3 regions of the Providencia alcalifaciens genome follow, and region 1 is predicted to be linked to each of the others. Evidence: predicted binding sites of a transcription regulator. Region 1 holds the regulator's gene; each other region holds the start of a gene.
The links. The regulator LexA, encoded in region 1, represses DNA repair genes until DNA is damaged. The targets are predictions, from matches to a motif close to TNCTGTATGTACATACAGNA.
Positions count from the first base shown of each region.

Region 2: LDO73_RS07440 (metal-dependent hydrolase) is a predicted target of LexA. The motif match lies at 2,301-2,320, and genes of this name have one in related genera.
Region 3: uvrA (excinuclease ABC subunit UvrA) is a predicted target of LexA. The motif match lies at 2,939-2,958, and genes of this name have one in related genera.

Region 1 is NZ_OU659204.1:470,084-476,161, reverse strand. It holds gene LDO73_RS02085 (fimbria/pilus outer membrane usher protein) at 1-211, opposite strand, end outside; gene LDO73_RS02080 (fimbrial protein) at 304-900, opposite strand; gene zur (zinc uptake transcriptional repressor Zur) at 1,868-2,401, shown strand; gene lexA (transcriptional repressor LexA) at 2,572-3,189, opposite strand; gene LDO73_RS02065 (diacylglycerol kinase) at 3,327-3,701, opposite strand; gene plsB (glycerol-3-phosphate 1-O-acyltransferase PlsB) at 3,826-6,078, shown strand, end outside.
Region 2 is NZ_OU659204.1:1,627,657-1,633,734, forward strand. It holds gene LDO73_RS07435 (L-cystine transporter) at 137-1,528, opposite strand; gene LDO73_RS07440 (metal-dependent hydrolase) at 1,695-2,285, opposite strand; gene hxpB (hexitol phosphatase HxpB) at 2,478-3,143, opposite strand; gene LDO73_RS07450 (YniB family protein) at 3,447-3,986, shown strand; gene LDO73_RS07455 (fructosamine kinase family protein) at 4,105-4,974, opposite strand; gene LDO73_RS07460 (metal ABC transporter permease) at 5,411-6,078, opposite strand, start outside.
Region 3 is NZ_OU659204.1:602,891-608,968, reverse strand. It holds gene ilvB (acetolactate synthase large subunit) at 1-641, opposite strand, end outside; gene ivbL (ilvB operon leader peptide IvbL) at 746-835, opposite strand; gene LDO73_RS02650 (hypothetical protein) at 1,066-1,677, opposite strand; gene LDO73_RS02645 (hypothetical protein) at 1,693-1,983, opposite strand; gene LDO73_RS02640 (single-stranded DNA-binding protein) at 2,188-2,712, opposite strand; gene uvrA (excinuclease ABC subunit UvrA) at 3,057-5,891, shown strand; gene LDO73_RS02630 (aromatic amino acid transaminase) at 6,005-6,078, opposite strand, start outside.

The DNA of each region.
Region 1 (6,078 bases):
AAACTTTAGCGCGGTTAACTTCAATCGCTAAAGAGTAATCCCCAGGGGGGACATAGTTGGCGTGAGAGAATTTACTGAAGTCGACGTTTTCTTTACCTTCAGAATCAATGAAGTCGGTGTTAAAATCAACGGCCTCTTCAGAGAATGCAACCATTGGCGTTAACATTAAAAGCATTAATTTTGTAATTAGATTTAGCTTCATGCTTTTCATTAACTATGCGCCTATACAAACAAACACAATGAAGACGGTATGAGAAATATGGCGTATGACTACGCCATATTATTCTCTATAGAAACTGACTATTATTGGTAAACAATTTTGAAGTTAGCTACAGTGTCAAAACGACCTGTTGTAGCTTTCTTAGTTGGATCTTCGTTACCTTTAACGTATGCAGCGAAGTGCAGAGTAGTTTGTGAACCGTCACCATTGTTTAACGCATAGCCGTCACCAGTACCTGGGAATGCTTTACCGAATTCAACAACTTTATCAGCGCCGTTAGTGATGATGATACCAGCGTTTTTAACTTTACCGCCTAAGCCCAGTAAGTCACCAGTGAAGCCTTGGAAACCATTTACTGTAGAACCAGTAAATGTGATTTTTGCGTTTTTGTAAGTTTCAGTAGAGCAGTTTTTCAGAACGATATCGAACGCTTTGCTGTCTGAACGGAATTGGTTAGAAGTCAGTTCGTGTAACGCGATTTCGCCGAATTCAACTAATTGCTTCAGGTTGTCAGCATCGATTGAACATGGAACGTCATTAATGAAACCAGTAAAACGGATTTCACCTTGTGAGCTTTCTACTGGTGCAGGAGGAGTTGCTGGATCAGCAGCTAAAGCAACACCAGAAACGCCAACACCTAAACCTAAAGCTAGAGTTAATGCTAATTTATTCAGTTTCATAAAAGTTTTCCTTTAAATGAGTAGGAACTGCTATTTCTCTTTTTTCTCTTTCCTGCTTTCATTGACGCAAAATTAAGTCTATTTACTTAAGTAGTGCACCCTTGAAAATTCCTCTAGCTTTCCTACTTGATGAATTTCATTCAGGTTAGAGATTTTTTTATATAAACGAGCTCCATCTCATTTATGTGATTTAAAAAACAAAACTCATTAAGCCAACATTCTCACTTCTAAATTAATTACTGAGTCATTCATTAATTAATTAAAATTGATATAGAACACTAAATGAATTCTGATAACTACCTTGTGATATTTTCTGATGTCAATTCTACATACGTGACATATGTTGTCAAAAATCACCCAAATAAAGCGTTGACTTGGTTTTTTATATCGACAAAGTGCATACAAACAACTTTTATCCACTGAGTGAGTACTTAAATCTGAAGAAATGATAAATTACTTAGAAAGATTTATATGAAGACTTCATTTTACATTTATAAAAATGTCTAAATATTGCAAAAAACCTATAAATATAAAAACCTATATTTATATTTAAATACAACTTAATAATCCAGACTGATGCAAATTTATTGAATTTAAATTCTGAAAATCGTATTTTTTTTACCCGTAATCGCTACATAACAAACGAGGCGTAAGATAAGTCTTAATTAAAATTAACGTCAAATAGTAACAATGAATTTCAATAATTGTTTTTATTTGGTTAAAATTAACACTCAATGATTAACTAAAATGCAGCAATTAATGATTTATTTAAAATAAAAAAAACCACCTTTTAAATAAGATATTCATTCTTTATTAACGTTACCTTTATTAAAGTTAAAATTGCGTATTCAATTTAGTAAAAAAACTGTTCATTTCATCACCACCATTTCAAACACAACAGAAATGGAAGTTATGGTAAACTAAACAGTAATAAAAACTTGAAGCTATCTAGGTGGGGCCAAACAAGATGAAAACAATCAGTGAAGATAAGCTGCTTACGACGGCCGAACGTATTTGCCAGTCTCGAGGCGTGCGTTTGACCCCACAAAGAGAGACTGTTTTGCGGTTAATTGCGCAGCAACACGGTGCGATCAGTGCTTATGATTTGCTAGATTTACTGCGTGAAATAGAGCCGCAGGCTAAGCCACCTACCGTTTATCGCGGTTTAGAATTCCTCATGGAACAAGGATTCATTCATAAAATTGAATCCACGAACAGCTATGTGGTTTGTCACCATGTCGATAATCCAAGCCATATTTCAGTGATGTTGATTTGTGATAATTGTGGCAATGTGACCGAAAGTGACTGCACGACTATCGAGCAAGCGATTAGCACACTAGCAGAAGAAAATCATTTTCATCTCAGGCATACGGTGGTAGAAAACCATGGCTTATGTCAGAAATGTTTTGAGATTTCCAATTGCCAAGATCATGAACACTGTGAGCATGACCATCACACTACAGTCAGTGCAAAAAACACAGTCAGTTCAAAAAAGAAGTGATATAGAAGAAATGGTATACAGGAAGTAAAAGAAAGGAAGCTATATAGCAATATGGAAGATGGCTATATATAAAGAAGTGCAATATGAACATAGTTATATATAGCTATATAAAGAAAGACTATTCAAAAAATAGAGATATTGAGTCTGCTGCCAGACTCAATCGCTCATCATCAATGCCAGTCACTGTTACGGATAACCCCAACAGCCAGACCTTCGATGGTAAAATTCTGTTCGCGTAAATCAACCACGATTGGTGCAAAATCAGAGTTTTCAGCAATAAGCTCAACACGATTGCCTTGTTGCTTAAAACGTTTAACAGTGACTTCATCTTCGATACGTGCCACAACAATTTGCCCATTATGGACATTCTGTGTTTTATGTACCGCAAGTAAATCACCATCCATAATACCGATATCTTTCATCGACATACCATTTACGCGTAATAAAAAGTCAGCGTGTGGTTTAAATAACTCTGGGTCGACTTGGTAATGGCTTTCAATATGTTCTTGTGCAAGCAATGGTTCGCCGGCAGCAACACGTCCAATCAGAGGAAGTCCTAAATCTTCAGGTTCCTCTTCTAACAACAGACGAATGCCTCTGGAAGCTCCAGAAACAATTTCAATTACCCCTTTACGAGCTAAGGCTTTTAAATGTTCTTCTGCCGCATTAGGCGAACGAAAACCCAAACTTGCTGCTATCTCAGCGCGTGTTGGTGGCATGCCAGTTTGCGAAATATGGTCACGCACCAGATCGTAAACTTGCTGTTGTCGAGCTGTCAGTGCTTTCATCCCGTTCCCCTGTTTGTTTATACAGTCAGACTGTGAGTATATACAGGTAAATGGGTATTGGGAACTGTTAAATTAGCCAAAATCTGCATTTGTTGATGAATTTCTGGCTTTTTATCTCTTTTACTATTTTTAGCCGATTAAACCGTAAAATAACGCGCCCATAAAACCGTTCCCCAGATAAACAGTGCCAATCCTATCGTGACGAACACAGCTGCGGAGCCAATATCTTTCGCTCGCCCAGATAATTCATGGTATTCACTGCCAATACGGTCAACAACCGCCTCAATTGCACTGTTAATTAACTCAACGATTGCGACTAACACGACTGAACCAATTAATAAAATTCTGTCAATTTGGCTAATATCCAAGTAAAAAGCTATAATTATCGCAATGATAGCAGCAACCGCTTCTTGACGGAATGCAGCTTCATTGACCCATGCTGCTTTTAAACCTTTAAGGGAGTATCCAGCCGCTTTGATGACCCGAGTGAGACCCTTAGTTTGACTTGCCATATTTTTTCCTTAATTTTTAAACAATAATCAACTTTTGCAGTCAAAGTGAATTATCGATAACAGATCTAAACGTTGCTTTCTGATATGATTGCGCAGCATTACTAACAAGAGGCTATAATCATTTATGTCACTATGGCGTAAAATATATTACAACACGTTGAATTTACCACTGAAATTATTGGTAAAAAGTAAACTAATCCCAACGGACCCGATAACAGAGTTGCAGCTTGACCCAAACAAGCCAACGCTGTACGTCTTGCCATATCACTCAAAGTCCGACCTTCTCACGCTTCGCCAACAATGCTTAGCGATTGGTTTACCTGATCCTCTCGTGGATAACGATATCAATGGCACCAAGCTCCCTGCCTATGTGTTTATTGATGATGGCCCACGCGTGTTCCGTTACTACTCCCCAGATCCACGTAAAGAGTCAGTAAAAATATTCCATGCGTATCTGGATTTGCATAAAAACAATCCAAATCTTGATATTCAAATGCTACCTGCATCCGTCATGTTTGGACGTGCGCCGGGTCGCGAAGGGCATAAGCCAGCCCCGTTAAAACTCTTAAACGGAGTGCAAAAATTCTTTGCAGTCCTGTGGTTAGGGCGCGATAGCTTTGTGCGTTTTTCTCCGAGCATTTCTCTTGGCCAGATGGCACAGGAGCATGGCACTGATACCATCATTGCCAATAAACTCGCTCGCGTAGCACGTATCCATTACTCTCGTCAGCGTTTAGCTGCAGTCGGGCCAAAACTGCCTGCACGTTATGAGCTATTTAATAAGCTGCTATCCTCTAAAGCCATTGAAAAAGCGGTTGAAGACGAAGCTCGCAGTAAAAAAATTCCATTACAAAAAGCCCAGCAAAATGCCGTGGCGATGATGGAAGAAATTGCCGCCAACTTCTCTTATGAAGCTGTGCGACTGACTGACCGCGTACTGGGCTGGACATGGAACCGCTTATACCAAGGGATCAACGTTCAACATGCTGAGCGCGTTCGCCAGCTGGCACAAGATGGTCACGAAATTGTGTATGTACCCTCTCACCGTAGCCATATGGACTACCTGCTGCTCTCTTATGTGCTGTATCACCAAGGTCTGGTGCCACCACACATTGCGGCGGGTATTAACCTCAATTTTTGGCCAGCCGGCCCGATTTTCCGCCGTTTAGGCGCATTCTTTATTCGCCGTACGTTCAAAGGCAATAAACTCTATTCCACTATATTTCGCGAATACCTCAGTGAGCTATTTGCTCGCGGCTATTCGATTGAATACTTTGTGGAAGGTGGTCGTTCACGTACAGGTCGCTTACTGGAGCCGAAAACGGGTACCTTGTCGATGACCCTACAAGCGATGCTACGCGGAGACTCTCGCCCTATCACTATTGTCCCTATCTATATTGGTTACGAACATGTGATGGAAGTGGGAACTTACGCGAAAGAGCTGCGTGGAGCGGAAAAAGAGAAAGAAGGCTTCTTCTCCATGGTGCGTGGTCTGCGTAAACTGCGTAATTTAGGTCAAGGCTATGTGAACTTTGGGCAGCCAATTTCACTGACCCAATACTTAAATAACCGCGTGCCAAATTGGCGTGAATCTATTGACCCAATTGAGCCACAGCGCCCAAGCTGGTTAAACCCAACCGTCAGCAGCTTAGCCGATAACATTATGGTGAATATCAATAATGCGGCAGCCGCCAACGCGATTAACTTATGTTCAACGGCACTGTTGGCGTCACGTCAGCGCTCGCTCACCCGTGAACAACTGCTTGAGCAAATAGAGTGCTATCTGCAGCTACTGCGCAATGTGCCTTACACTGCCGATGCAACCACGCCGAACAAAACAGCTGAAGAGCTTCTTGAACACGCTTTGCAGATGAATAAGTTTGAAGTCGAAAAAGACAGTATGGGGGATATTATTATTCTGCCACGCGAAAATGCCGTCTTGATGACCTATTACCGTAACAATATTCATCACTTACTGGTTCTGCCTTCGCTTATCGCTAGCATTGTGCTGCACCATGAGCGCATTAGCCGTGACGCTATCCACCAGCAAGTTGCGCTGATTTATCCATTCCTGAAAGCTGAACTGTTTATGCGTTATGACGCAAACGCGCTCACGGAAACGGTGGATACATTGATTGATGAGCTGAACAGCCAACAACTGATCTGCGTGAAAGATGAGAATATGGTGGTGCTAAATCCTCGCCGTATCCGTCCTTTACAGCTACTGGCCGCGGGTGTTCGTGAGACACTGCAACGCTACGCCATCACGCTGTCATTGCTCAATGCAAGCCCAGAAGTCAGCCGCAATACGTTGGAGAAAGAGAGTCGTATGCTCGCGCAGCGTCTGTCCGTTCTGCACGGTATTAACGCCCCTGAA
Region 2 (6,078 bases), 1.2 Mb from region 1:
TTCCATCAAGTCAAAATAAAGTAAAAAATTTCAATCTGTTGTAGTTTGATAAAATGTACGAATGCAGAAAATGTAGACACAAAAAAACCTGCCGTTTGACGGGCAGGTTTCAATGAGTGTTAGGAGATTGGAACGATTAGACGTGTTTTAAATCACCGTCATCATCTTGATTGAAAACTGACTTGTCCGTTTCGCCCATTAACTGGCTAGTTACGGTACCTGCAGTCATTGAGCCACTTACGTTCAGAGCAGTACGACCCATATCAATCAGAGGCTCGACTGAAATTAACAGCGCAACTAACGTGACAGGTAATCCCATCGCTGGCAGCACAATCAGTGCAGCAAAGGTTGCACCGCCACCGACACCGGCAACACCGGCAGAGCTGATAGTCACGATACCAACTAAGGTTGCAATCCACAGTGGATCAAATGGGTTGATCCCCATCGTTGGTGCGACCATCACTGCTAACATCGCAGGGTAGATACCCGCACAACCGTTTTGACCGATAGTTGCACCGAAAGATGCCGAGAAACTTGCGATAGATTCTGGCACACCAAAACGACGAGTTTGGGTTTCAATATTCAGTGGAATACTGGCTGCGCTTGAACGGCTAGTGAATGCAAATGTCAGTACGGGACCCGCTTTCTTAAAGAACTTAATTGGGTTTAAGCCCGTTGTCGCAACTAAGATACCGTGAACCACAAACATAATGGCTAACGCGACATAGGACGCGATGACGAAAGTTCCTAAGTTAATGATATCGGCTAAGTTAGAGCTTGCGACCACTTTGATCATCAGCGCCATTACACCGTAAGGGGTTAAACGCATGACTAAGCGAACGAGTTTCATTGCCCATGCCTGCATCACATCGATAGCCGCTAATGCTTTTTCACCGCGCTCTTTATCATCTTTAAACAGTTGCAGCGCAGCTACCCCTAAGAAGGCAGCAAAAATAACTACACTAATGATAGATGTTGGGCTTGCACCCGTTAAATCAGCAAACGGGTTTTTCGGGATAAAGGACAGGATTAACTGAGGAACCGTTAAATCTGAGACTTTACCAATATAATTTGTTTCAATGGCCGCTAGACGTGCAGTTTCAGATTGACCTTGAACCAGGCCTTCAGCGGTTAAGCCGAACAGGTTTGCGATCAAGATACCCACTAAAGCAGCAATGGCTGTGGTAAACAGCAGTGTGCCAATGGTTAAAAAGCTAATTTTCCCTAAAGAAGATGCCTTGTGGAGTCGAGCGACCGCACTCAGAATGGAGGCGAACACCAGAGGCATAATCACCATTTGTAACAGTTGAACGTAACCATTACCGACGATATTAAACCAAAGAATGGAGTCTTTTACCGTTTGGTGACCGGAACCATACACAAGGTGAAGTCCGACACCATAAGCAACACCGAATACGAGACCCAGTAAAACTTTTTTGGACAGGCTCCAACCATTCGATCCGAGTTTTGCTAACAGTATTAAAAGTGCTACGAAAACGAGCACATTGATAACCAGAGGAATATTCATTCCACACTCCAAATTGTAATTATTTTACATAATGATTCTTGTTGTTAATCCTTAATAGGTATAAGGATTTCATTTCTTCTAACAACTGGTTATATGATATCAGTTGAAGTTAGTCATTACTTATAATCAAAAGTTATAATTTAGGTTGATTCATGCTTACAGTATATTACAAAAGTGAGCTTTTTGTCGGTAAGTGTATATTTATCTGATTATTAAAATAATTTAGTGCGCTTTCAATTTGCTGGAACCAATCAGCGGAATGACCTGTTGGAATTAAGACAGCACAGACGGTCAAAAGCACAGCAATAAAGCGTTCCCCGCGTTTGCTGGACTTGCCACGTAAGATAGGAAAACAAAAACGTGTCGGTAGAGGCCATAAAAAAGGAACTCCCGATGGAGTCAGCATATCAGCCACTAAATGGCTCATATAACCGAGTAAAAATGCTTGGATAAGGTCGGTAGGTAAGTCCCAATAGTGAGGCAGCCACTGGTAACTGCTAATCAGTAAAATTAGCCAAGCAACTAGGCTGTGAGTGAACCCGCGATGCCCGCACAGTTTTGATATAGGTAATGAAATAATACGAAAAAGCCGCCCGAGGATAGATGAAGGGTGGTCAATATCAGGTAATAAGGCACCTAGCAACACCCCTGGCATCATATGTAACCAATCACCCTGAGCGAACTCTGGGGTAATTTGCAATTTATGAGCCATTACAAGCGATGCGACGGAAAAAAGCAGATGCCCTTCAGCAGTCATGGTGGATAAAATACCATCTGTTTATCTATACAGTAGGCGGGTAGTATAAAGGGTTTGTAGGAAATATGGTAGTAGGTGAGAGTTAAAAAAACTCTTATTTATTAGTTAATAACCGTAGGTTTTTATACTTTTTAAAAATTTCCCCTACGTGAAAAACGTAAGGGAAATCATGTTTCGTTAACTTATTTAAGATTAACGTAAATTTTCTGGGCGTAAATCGTTCAATGAGGCGATTTTAACATCAGCCAAACCCCAGCGTGGGTCATTGAAATGCTTACTATCAGGTACGACGATTGAACGCATTCTTGCCGCTTTTGCAGAAATCATTCCATTAAAGGAATCTTCTAAAGAAGCACAATGGATAGGTTTGGTGGATAATTCAGCGGCGGCTTTTAAATAAACTTCTGGATGAGGCTTACTTAATGGTAAGTCTGCTGCTGAAACTACAGCAGAAAAATAATGGCGGATATCAAATAAGTTCAGTACTTTTTCCAGCATATAATCTGGAGATGCAGAGGCTAAAGCGATGTTCAAATCCATTGAGCGGCACAGTTCAAGCGCATGTTGTACGCCCGGTAGCAATGGACGTTTTTCTTCCACTAAACCAATAACGCGGTCAATAATACGCTGTTTTGTTGCTTCTAAACTACAACCCTGCCAAGGAGATGCGTTGTACCAAAGTTCAACAACGTGGTCGATACGTAAACCGAGGGTGTCAGGAAGAGTGTGCTTAATGGATAAATCGAGGCCTAACTCTGCAAAAACTTCATCTTCCCCTTGTTCCCAAAAAGGTTCCGAGTCAATCAGCAAACCATCCATGTCAAAGATGACAGATTGGATAGGTAATTTATGATACATAGCAAACTCCATTCATTTAGATACCCGCTTAAAAAGAGGGTATGGGGATTATCGCTGTACTTTAATCACAGTCATTTTGGTTTCTGAAACGATTCTAACAAGCTATGACTTGGGGTTATAGAGATATATGTGCCATCACATGATTTTATTGGAAATTTGAGTTTAGCTATTGATGTGAATTCGATTCATTCTTTGAATAATCCGAAACTCGGTTTTTAACTATCATTTTTTTATAGAAATTTGGAGCCAGCAAATATTATCGGCTATGATTAGCGTAGAAAAAAACTTTAAGGAATAGTTGTAATGAATTACCACAAGGCAAATTCTCTTGCGATTGGCAAACGTATTTTGGGCTGGATCGTATTTTTTGTGGCGTTAATTTCCACATTGACATCGTTAATTAAATTAGCGGCTCTGAAAGGAATTCAAGGCGAAGGAATTAATGCGGTTGCCAATGATTTTGTTAAATTAATGGCGGAGATGACGCGACAAAGTACGCCGTTTCTCAATGTATTTTGGAATAATTCACCAGTCCCTGAAGTGAGTCATGGTTTTTCAGGTAGCTGCATCGGTTTTTTTGTTATTTTTATTTTTATCTTTGTGGGGCTAGCCCTAAGCGCATCAGGCTTACGCATGTATCGACAAATTAAATTCATTCGCGAAAGCATTGAAGATCATGTCATTCTTGAAAATGCAAAAGGCAGTGAAGTGACCAAAGAAGAGTTAGAAGCTAAAGTCACTATTCCTCGACATACTATTTTCAAACAGTTCTTTTTGATGTATTTCTGGCCGATTGTTTTAGGGATAGCCATTTATTTTGCATTGAAACTTCTGAATTGGTAGTTTTTCATCATGTTGGCCATTCCCCGTCACATTGATACTTTTCCATCATGATAATGGCACAGCATCGGTATTCATTCCGCTGCTGTGCATCTCTTATTTCTGTCTATTTGACTCGCTGTTATTCGTCGTCTAGTAAATTATCAATAATGCTGCGAGCGTGCAGATAGCTTTGCTCATTACCAAACATGTTGGCTTGATTGAGTAAGAAATAGAGTTGATAGATTGGTTGTCTGTCTAAGAAGCCGGCAGGTAATGGCCAAACACTTTGGTAACCATCAATAATTTGAATCGGAATTTCTTTATATAATGGCAACATGGCGATATCACATTCCCGATCACCCCAATAACAAGCAGGGTCATAGAGTACGCCATCCATTTGGTTAGTGACCGCGCAGTTTGCAGGCCATAGATCCCCATGTAATAAAGAGGGTTGTGGTTGATGGCCGGATAAGCGGTGTTTAACAATATCCACTAATTTTTGAATATCACCAAAAACCATGCCTTTCTCAGATGCAATTTGTAATTGAAGACCAATGCGCTTTTCTGCAAAGAATGCATTCCAACGTTTTTCCCACCCATTAGGCTGAACAATGGTACTGAGCATAGTATCAAAATCAAATCCATAGCTCGGCTGTTCTTCCCATTGATGTAATCGCGCCAATTGTTGACCAAAGTGCCACGCGTTAGTGTTATCAAAGTGTTTTAACGGGAAATATTCGAGAAGAAGAAAGCTATGGTGCTTGTTGCTACCCAAGCCGTAGACTTTAGGAACGGTGATGGTTTGGCTTTTCGCTAGCATTTCAAGCTGTTCTGCCTCTTGTTTAAAAAGAGGGAGAAACTCGCGGCGATTTTGTTTTACGAACACCGTATGCTCACCATAATCGATTCTTAATGTATGGTGAATATCCCCACCAGAAAGAATCACTTTATTTCGCAGCTCTGCCTCACCAAAGTGTTCAATTAATAAACGATTCATCGCTTGCCACATGATCCACCTCGCTATGATTTGGTCTTCACTCATATCATACTATAGCGTCAATTTAGGAATTAACAGTGATCATTGTTTAATAATTAGGCCTTATTCCGAAATGATTGATGGCTGATTTTGTTCAAGAATTGGGGGAGGGTTGTCTTTGACGATAACGGATGGATATCGTGTTTTTTCTTTTATATAGAGGAAGCTTCAAGATAAAAGAGAGTCGAATAGAAGAGAGGAAAAGCTGAATAGGTTTTGACCGTATTCAGCTGAGGTTGATGACAAAGAGGGATAAAAGCGTGGTTTTTCCCTCTTTGTGTTATCAGGCGAAAATCAATAAATTGATTTTCCTCGTTAATTTTACAACCCAAACGAGCCATTTCCAAACCTGATGGGTTTGTCAATGGCCTGAGCTGAATAGGTTTTGACCGTATTCAGCTTTTTATCATTAGGCAGTATGCAAATCTTGGCGTGTGATATGGGATTTGCGGCGTGCGAGGATTAATTTGCTATAGAGCAAGGCGATAACAAAGTAGCCTGCTTGGATCACCACAATTGTTGGGCCAGTTGTCGCATTAATATGGAAGCTGACAATAGTACCCAGTACGCTGGAAGTGACTGAGGCGATTATCGCTACCACCAACATCCAACCAAAACTCCGACACAGAACAAAGGCGATGATCCCTGGTGAAATCAACATTGCAATCACCAGAATGATCCCGACAGCTTGTAGTGATGCCACGATGGTTAAAGCTAATAGCGAAAGTAATCCATAATGTAGCCATTTAACGGGCAAGCCGATAACACGCGCTTGGTTTGGATCAAAGCAGTACAGCATAAAGTCTTTACGTTTGAGCAAGATAATCGCAATAGTTATCCCTGCAAACAGTAAAATTTGTTTAAATTCTTCGTTGGTGATCCCCAAAATATCCCCGAATAAAATATGGGTAAGATGTTGTTCTGTATCAATTTTGGCGAACATCACCAAGCCGACAGCAAACATACCCGAGAAGACAATACCCATGACGGTGTCTTCTTTTATTCGGCTGTTTTCTTTTAAATAGCCTGTAGCAACGGCACAGAATAGCCCTGAAACAAAGGCACCAATCGCCAGCG
Region 3 (6,078 bases), 130 kb from region 1:
CGCTTCGCACGGTTGATCATTTCCGCCGCGTGGATCACTTTTTCCATATCGAAACTTGGGGTTTTGTCTTTCGGTAAAACCTCTGGCAGTGCATCTAATTCAATGGTTGCGGTCTGAACATCTTTTGGAATATCAATCCAAACAGGCCCTGGACGCCCAGACTCAGCGATACGGAATGCTTCGCAAATAACCTGAGGTAGGTCTTCAATACTGCGCACCAAATAGTTGTGTTTCGTAATCGGAATCGAGATACCGTAAGTATCCACTTCCTGAAACGCATCGGTACCAATCATCGAAGATGGCACTTGCGCAGTGATGCATACTAGTGGAATTGAATCCAACTTAGCATCTGCAATGGCAGTCACTAAGTTAGTGGCTCCGGGGCCACTTGAGGAAATACATACCGCCGCTTTACCTGTGCTACGCGCAATTCCCTGCGCAATAAAACCCGCACCTTGCTCGTGACGCGCCAGTATGTGGCGAATTTTTTTGCTCTGCCCCAGCGCATCATAGAATGGCAATGCAGCCCCGCCCGGAATACCAGAAACGATGGTAATACCATGTTTTTCCAATAAATGGACAATCAATTCTGCGCCTGTAAAACAGGTTTTTTGTGGTGATGTTGTGCCCGACTCGCTCATAATTTTTTATTCCTTCACTAGCCTGCGGATCCGAGTTTTAGGTCATAAAAAAACCCCGCTCGGTTTGCGCCGGCGGGGTTTCTAAATCGCGTGATTTGTTCCCGTTACGGCGCTAAGCCCACGACCACCACCACACGCACGACTACCGCGGCTAGTGGCGCGGTAAGTAGTAGGTTTGAACGGTTAGCGGTCATTTTCACGGGAGTTTCCTGTAATTTAATTCTGTCTGGTTTAGCTAAAATCCATGTTTAATGAATTTCCTGTTTAGCTAAAGTCTGTCTGATTTTTCATTTTTGTGTTTGCTGCATTTAAGAAACCATAAAATCCTAACCTTCACAACCCTTTTTTTCGTTTTTCTTGGTTGTGGATTTCAAATGTGAGGTCAGTCACGAAATATTGTTGTGTTGTGATGCTCCCATCCAAATTAGCACACGCTCAGAGAATGAGTTTTTCTAAACTCATCAACCATAAAAGAATTTTCGTTATCAATAAGATCTTTTTTTATTGAAGCGATAATGATTTTAATTGTTTCTGTTTTATTTTTATCTAGCGATTGCGTTAATTCATTAAATTCATTTGCAAATTTTGATGATACTTTCATTGATAACCTTTTTTTAGGCATTGATGCCATTATTGGTATTATCTTTAATAACGCATCATAATTATCAATATAATCCTTTATTGATTTATCATTTTTATTATTGTGAACATACAAAAACAATAGTCGCTTATTCATCTCTTGACTGGTATTCGGATCTATTCTTAAACAAGCTAAATTAAGTATTTCGATATATATAGACGGAAGAATGGCCTCAATGGATATAACGTCCTTTTCTTTTTCTTTTTTTATCTCTGGCGTTGATTGTGCTGGCGTACTGACTGTTCTTCCACAGCAGTCACAAACCCCAACAAGGATATTTTTAACAATTTTACTGCTTTCTTTAATTTCAAGATTTCTATAATCGAATGTTGTAGTTACTAAGCCACAATCTTGACAAATCGCCTTGCTTTTATCGCCTTGAATATATAGTTTCATATTTTCCCTTATCATTTACTGATGAACACTAATAAATACCCCTATGTCGCCATCATCTATTAAATAATATTTAATATACCAACCTTCAATTTTTATTATATGTACGTCTATTTCGTTAGCTTGGTGATGTGAACTTTTTGAATAATCATTTCCTGTACTACGATGAATGATTTCTATAACCGTCTCTGCGTCAATTTCACCCGTTTGTAGTTTATTTTTATCGATATAATTATTACGAACTTCATGTTGATAATAACCATGACGTAGTGCTGCTAAAATATCCTTTTTAGCTTGCTTAAATCCCATAGAACACCCTTAATTTACGAAAAATTTCGTAAATGTCAAATGCTAGATAATCAGCTCAAACTGCATTTTATTTTTATATAATCAAATTGTTACATGCACATAAAATTAATTTCATAATAATTTCATGGCTAACTAATCTCCCAAAAATTAAAGCCCTTAATATTAAGGGCTTTAATCGATGATTTTGATTTTCTAATTTAGAAATTAGAACGGGATATCGTCATCAAAATCCATTGGTGGTTCATTGGCTTGTGATGCTGGTGCTGGTGAACGCGCTGGAGCTGCGCCGCCGCCACTGAATTGTTGTGCTGCTTGTGGCTGTTGTGGTTGACCCCAACCGCCTTGTCCGCCGCTTTGGCCTTGTGATGGGGCATCGCCACCACGACCACCCAACATTTGCATTGAACCGCCGATATTCACCACGACTTCGGTGCTGTAGCGATCTTGACCGCTTTGGTCTTGCCATTTACGGGTTTGCAACGAACCTTCGATATAAACTTGTGAACCTTTTTTCAGATATTCACCAGCGATTTCCGCTAATTTTCCGAAAATAACCACACGGTGCCACTCTGTTTTTTCCTTCATTTCACCGGTTTGCTTGTCACGCCAACTTTCAGAAGTTGCCAGAGTCAGGTTAGCGACAGCTCCGCCGTTAGGCATATAACGGATTTCTGGATCTTGTCCTAAGTTACCGATAAGAATTACTTTATTTACGCCTCTGGTGGCCATTTATTACTCCTGATGCATTGAATTTTTAATCTCTGGACTGACCGTGAAGTTTACCACGACCTATCTGTATTGCACCATAAATTGAGATTGCTCGATAAGAAGTTGCGAAGCGCTTTCCAAATTTAAGTGAAATCTGCATTACTGATTTTTAGTATAGACACTAATTATTGTCGCCACAGATAAGTTGCCATCAGCCCCCTATGGAATGAAATATAAAGAGCACATATACTGTATATCCATTCAGCAAATTTTGTGCAATACTAAATCGTTTATTAATACTGGCTCGTTAATTAAGACTACCAAGTTCATTTTTGTTCACTATCAATTCATTCGGGAAGTGGTAAATGGAGAATATCGAAGTCCGCGGCGCACGCACGCATAACCTAAAAAATATCAATCTCATCATCCCCCGAGACAAGCTGATAGTTATTACAGGGCTATCTGGCTCAGGGAAATCTTCCCTCGCCTTTGATACCCTCTATGCAGAAGGCCAGCGCCGTTATGTTGAGTCACTATCCGCGTATGCTCGTCAATTCCTTTCTTTAATGGAAAAGCCGGATGTTGACCATATCGAAGGGCTATCGCCTGCTATCTCCATTGAACAGAAATCCACTTCCCATAACCCGCGTTCAACGGTCGGGACCATCACCGAAATCCATGATTATCTGCGTCTACTGTTTGCCCGTGTGGGTGAGCCTCGTTGCCCTGATCATGATATTCCGCTTGCTGCACAAACCGTCAGCCAGATGGTGGATAACGTCCTCGCGCAGCCGACAGATCGCCGTATGATGCTGCTGGCTCCAGTCGTGAAAGAGCGTAAAGGTGAACACGTTAAGTTACTCGATAACTTAGCGAGCCAAGGCTATATTCGCGCCCGTATTGATGGTGAAGTTTGTGATTTATCCGATCCACCAAAACTCGAATTACAGAAAAAACATACCATTGAAGTGGTGGTTGACCGTTTCAAAGTGCGTGATGATATCGCCCAGCGTCTTGCAGAATCCTTTGAAACTGCACTGGAGCTATCTGGTGGTACCGCTGTTGTCGCAGATATGGATGACCCAAAAGCCGAAGAATTAGTGTTCTCTGCTAACTTTGCATGCCCCGTTTGTGGCTATAGCATGATGGAGTTAGAGCCACGATTGTTCTCATTCAACAACCCAGCAGGGGCTTGCCCAAGCTGCGATGGCTTAGGGGTTCAGCAGTTTTTTGACCCTGAGCGCGTGATTCAAAACCCCGAAATTTCCCTTGCGGGCGGAGCAATCCGCGGATGGGATCGTCGTAATTTCTATTATTTTCAGATGTTAATGTCATTGGGCGAACACTATAAATTTGATGTTGAAGCCCCTTATGACTCACTCAGCCCTGCCATTCAAAAAGTGATTTTGTATGGTTCTGGCAAAGAAACTATTGAATTCAAGTACCGCAATGATCGCGGAGATATTACCGTACGCCACCACCCGTTCGAAGGTGTGCTTAACAATATGGAACGCCGTTATAAAGAAACGGAATCCACCGCGGTGCGCGAAGAGTTAGCAAAGTACATTAGCAACCGCCCTTGTGTGACTTGCTCCGGCACCCGTTTGCGTAAAGAAGCTCGCTTTGTGTTTGTGGAAAATACCACGCTGCCTGAAATTGCAGATTACAGCATCGGCCATGCGATGGAGTTTTTCCAAAACTTAAAACTCAGTGGGCAACGAGCTCAAATTGCTGAAAAAATTCTAAAAGAGATCGGCGACCGTCTGAAATTCTTAGTGAACGTGGGATTGAATTACTTAAGCCTTTCACGTTCCGCAGAAACATTATCCGGCGGTGAGGCCCAGCGTATCCGTCTAGCAAGCCAAATCGGTGCAGGTCTGGTTGGTGTGATGTACGTGCTGGATGAACCGTCTATCGGGCTCCACCAGCGTGATAATGACCGATTACTGGAAACCCTGATTCACCTACGTAACTTAGGGAACACCGTAATTGTGGTTGAGCATGATGAAGATGCCATCCGCGCTGCCGACCATGTGATTGATATTGGCCCAGGAGCCGGTGTTCACGGTGGGCAAATTGTGGCGCAAGGCACATTGGAAGATATTGTCGCTAACCCAGAATCGTTAACGGGTAAATTCTTAAGTGGCGAACGCAAGATTGATATCCCGCAAACGCGTGTTCCATTTAATAAAGATAAAGTGCTGACTGTCTCTGGCGCAACGGGCAACAACCTGAAGAATGTCACCCTGAATATTCCTGTTGGCTTATTTACGTGCATTACAGGGGTTTCTGGTTCCGGTAAATCCACGCTCATCAACGATACGCTATTTCCAATTGCTCAGCGCCAGTTAAATGGGGCTACAGTGATTAACCCTGCGCCGTATACCAATGTCGAAGGTTTAGAGCATTTCGATAAAGTGATCGATATCGACCAAAGCCCTATTGGACGTACACCACGTTCGAACCCAGCCACTTACACCGGCATATTTACACCAATTCGTGAGCTGTTCGCGGGTGTACCTGAATCACGAACTCGTGGCTATAACCCAGGGCGTTTCAGCTTTAATGTGAAAGGCGGTCGTTGTGAAGCCTGCCAAGGGGACGGGGTAATTAAAGTCGAAATGCACTTCCTGCCCGATGTCTATGTGCCGTGTGACCAATGTAAAGGCAAGCGCTATAACCGTGAAACCTTAGAGATCAAATACAAAGGCAAAAGCATTCATGAAGTGTTGGATATGACCATCGAAGAGTCTCGTGAATTCTTTGATGCCGTACCTGCGCTAGCGCGTAAGCTGCAAACGCTGATGGATGTGGGTCTCTCCTACATTCGCTTAGGCCAATCTGCGACAACCTTGTCAGGCGGTGAAGCCCAGCGCGTGAAGTTGGCTCGCGAGTTGTCTAAACGAGGAACGGGGCAAACCATCTATATATTGGATGAACCAACCACCGGATTGCACTTTGCCGATATCCAACAACTGCTTGTGGTCTTGCACCAGCTACGCGATCAAGGCAACACCATCGTCGTCATCGAGCATAACTTGGATGTGATCAAAACAGCAGACTGGATTGTCGATTTAGGTCCAGAAGGTGGTAGCGGTGGCGGTGAGATTTTAATTTCAGGTACCCCTGAGCAGGTGGCTGAATGTGAAAAATCCCATACAGCGCGTTTCTTGAAGCCTATCTTAGCTCGTGGCTACTGAGTTAACTGAAACAAAAATGGTTAGCTTGAGTAAAAATAGTTAACAGAAACCGTCAATCAAAATAGAAAAAGGGGAACTCAGTTCCCCTTTTTTAATGCTTATATAACAGTCTATTACTGGCTAACGGCAGTGAATGCTTCCACAATGCGCTTCACATTATGACGGTTTACACCAGCCATACATACGC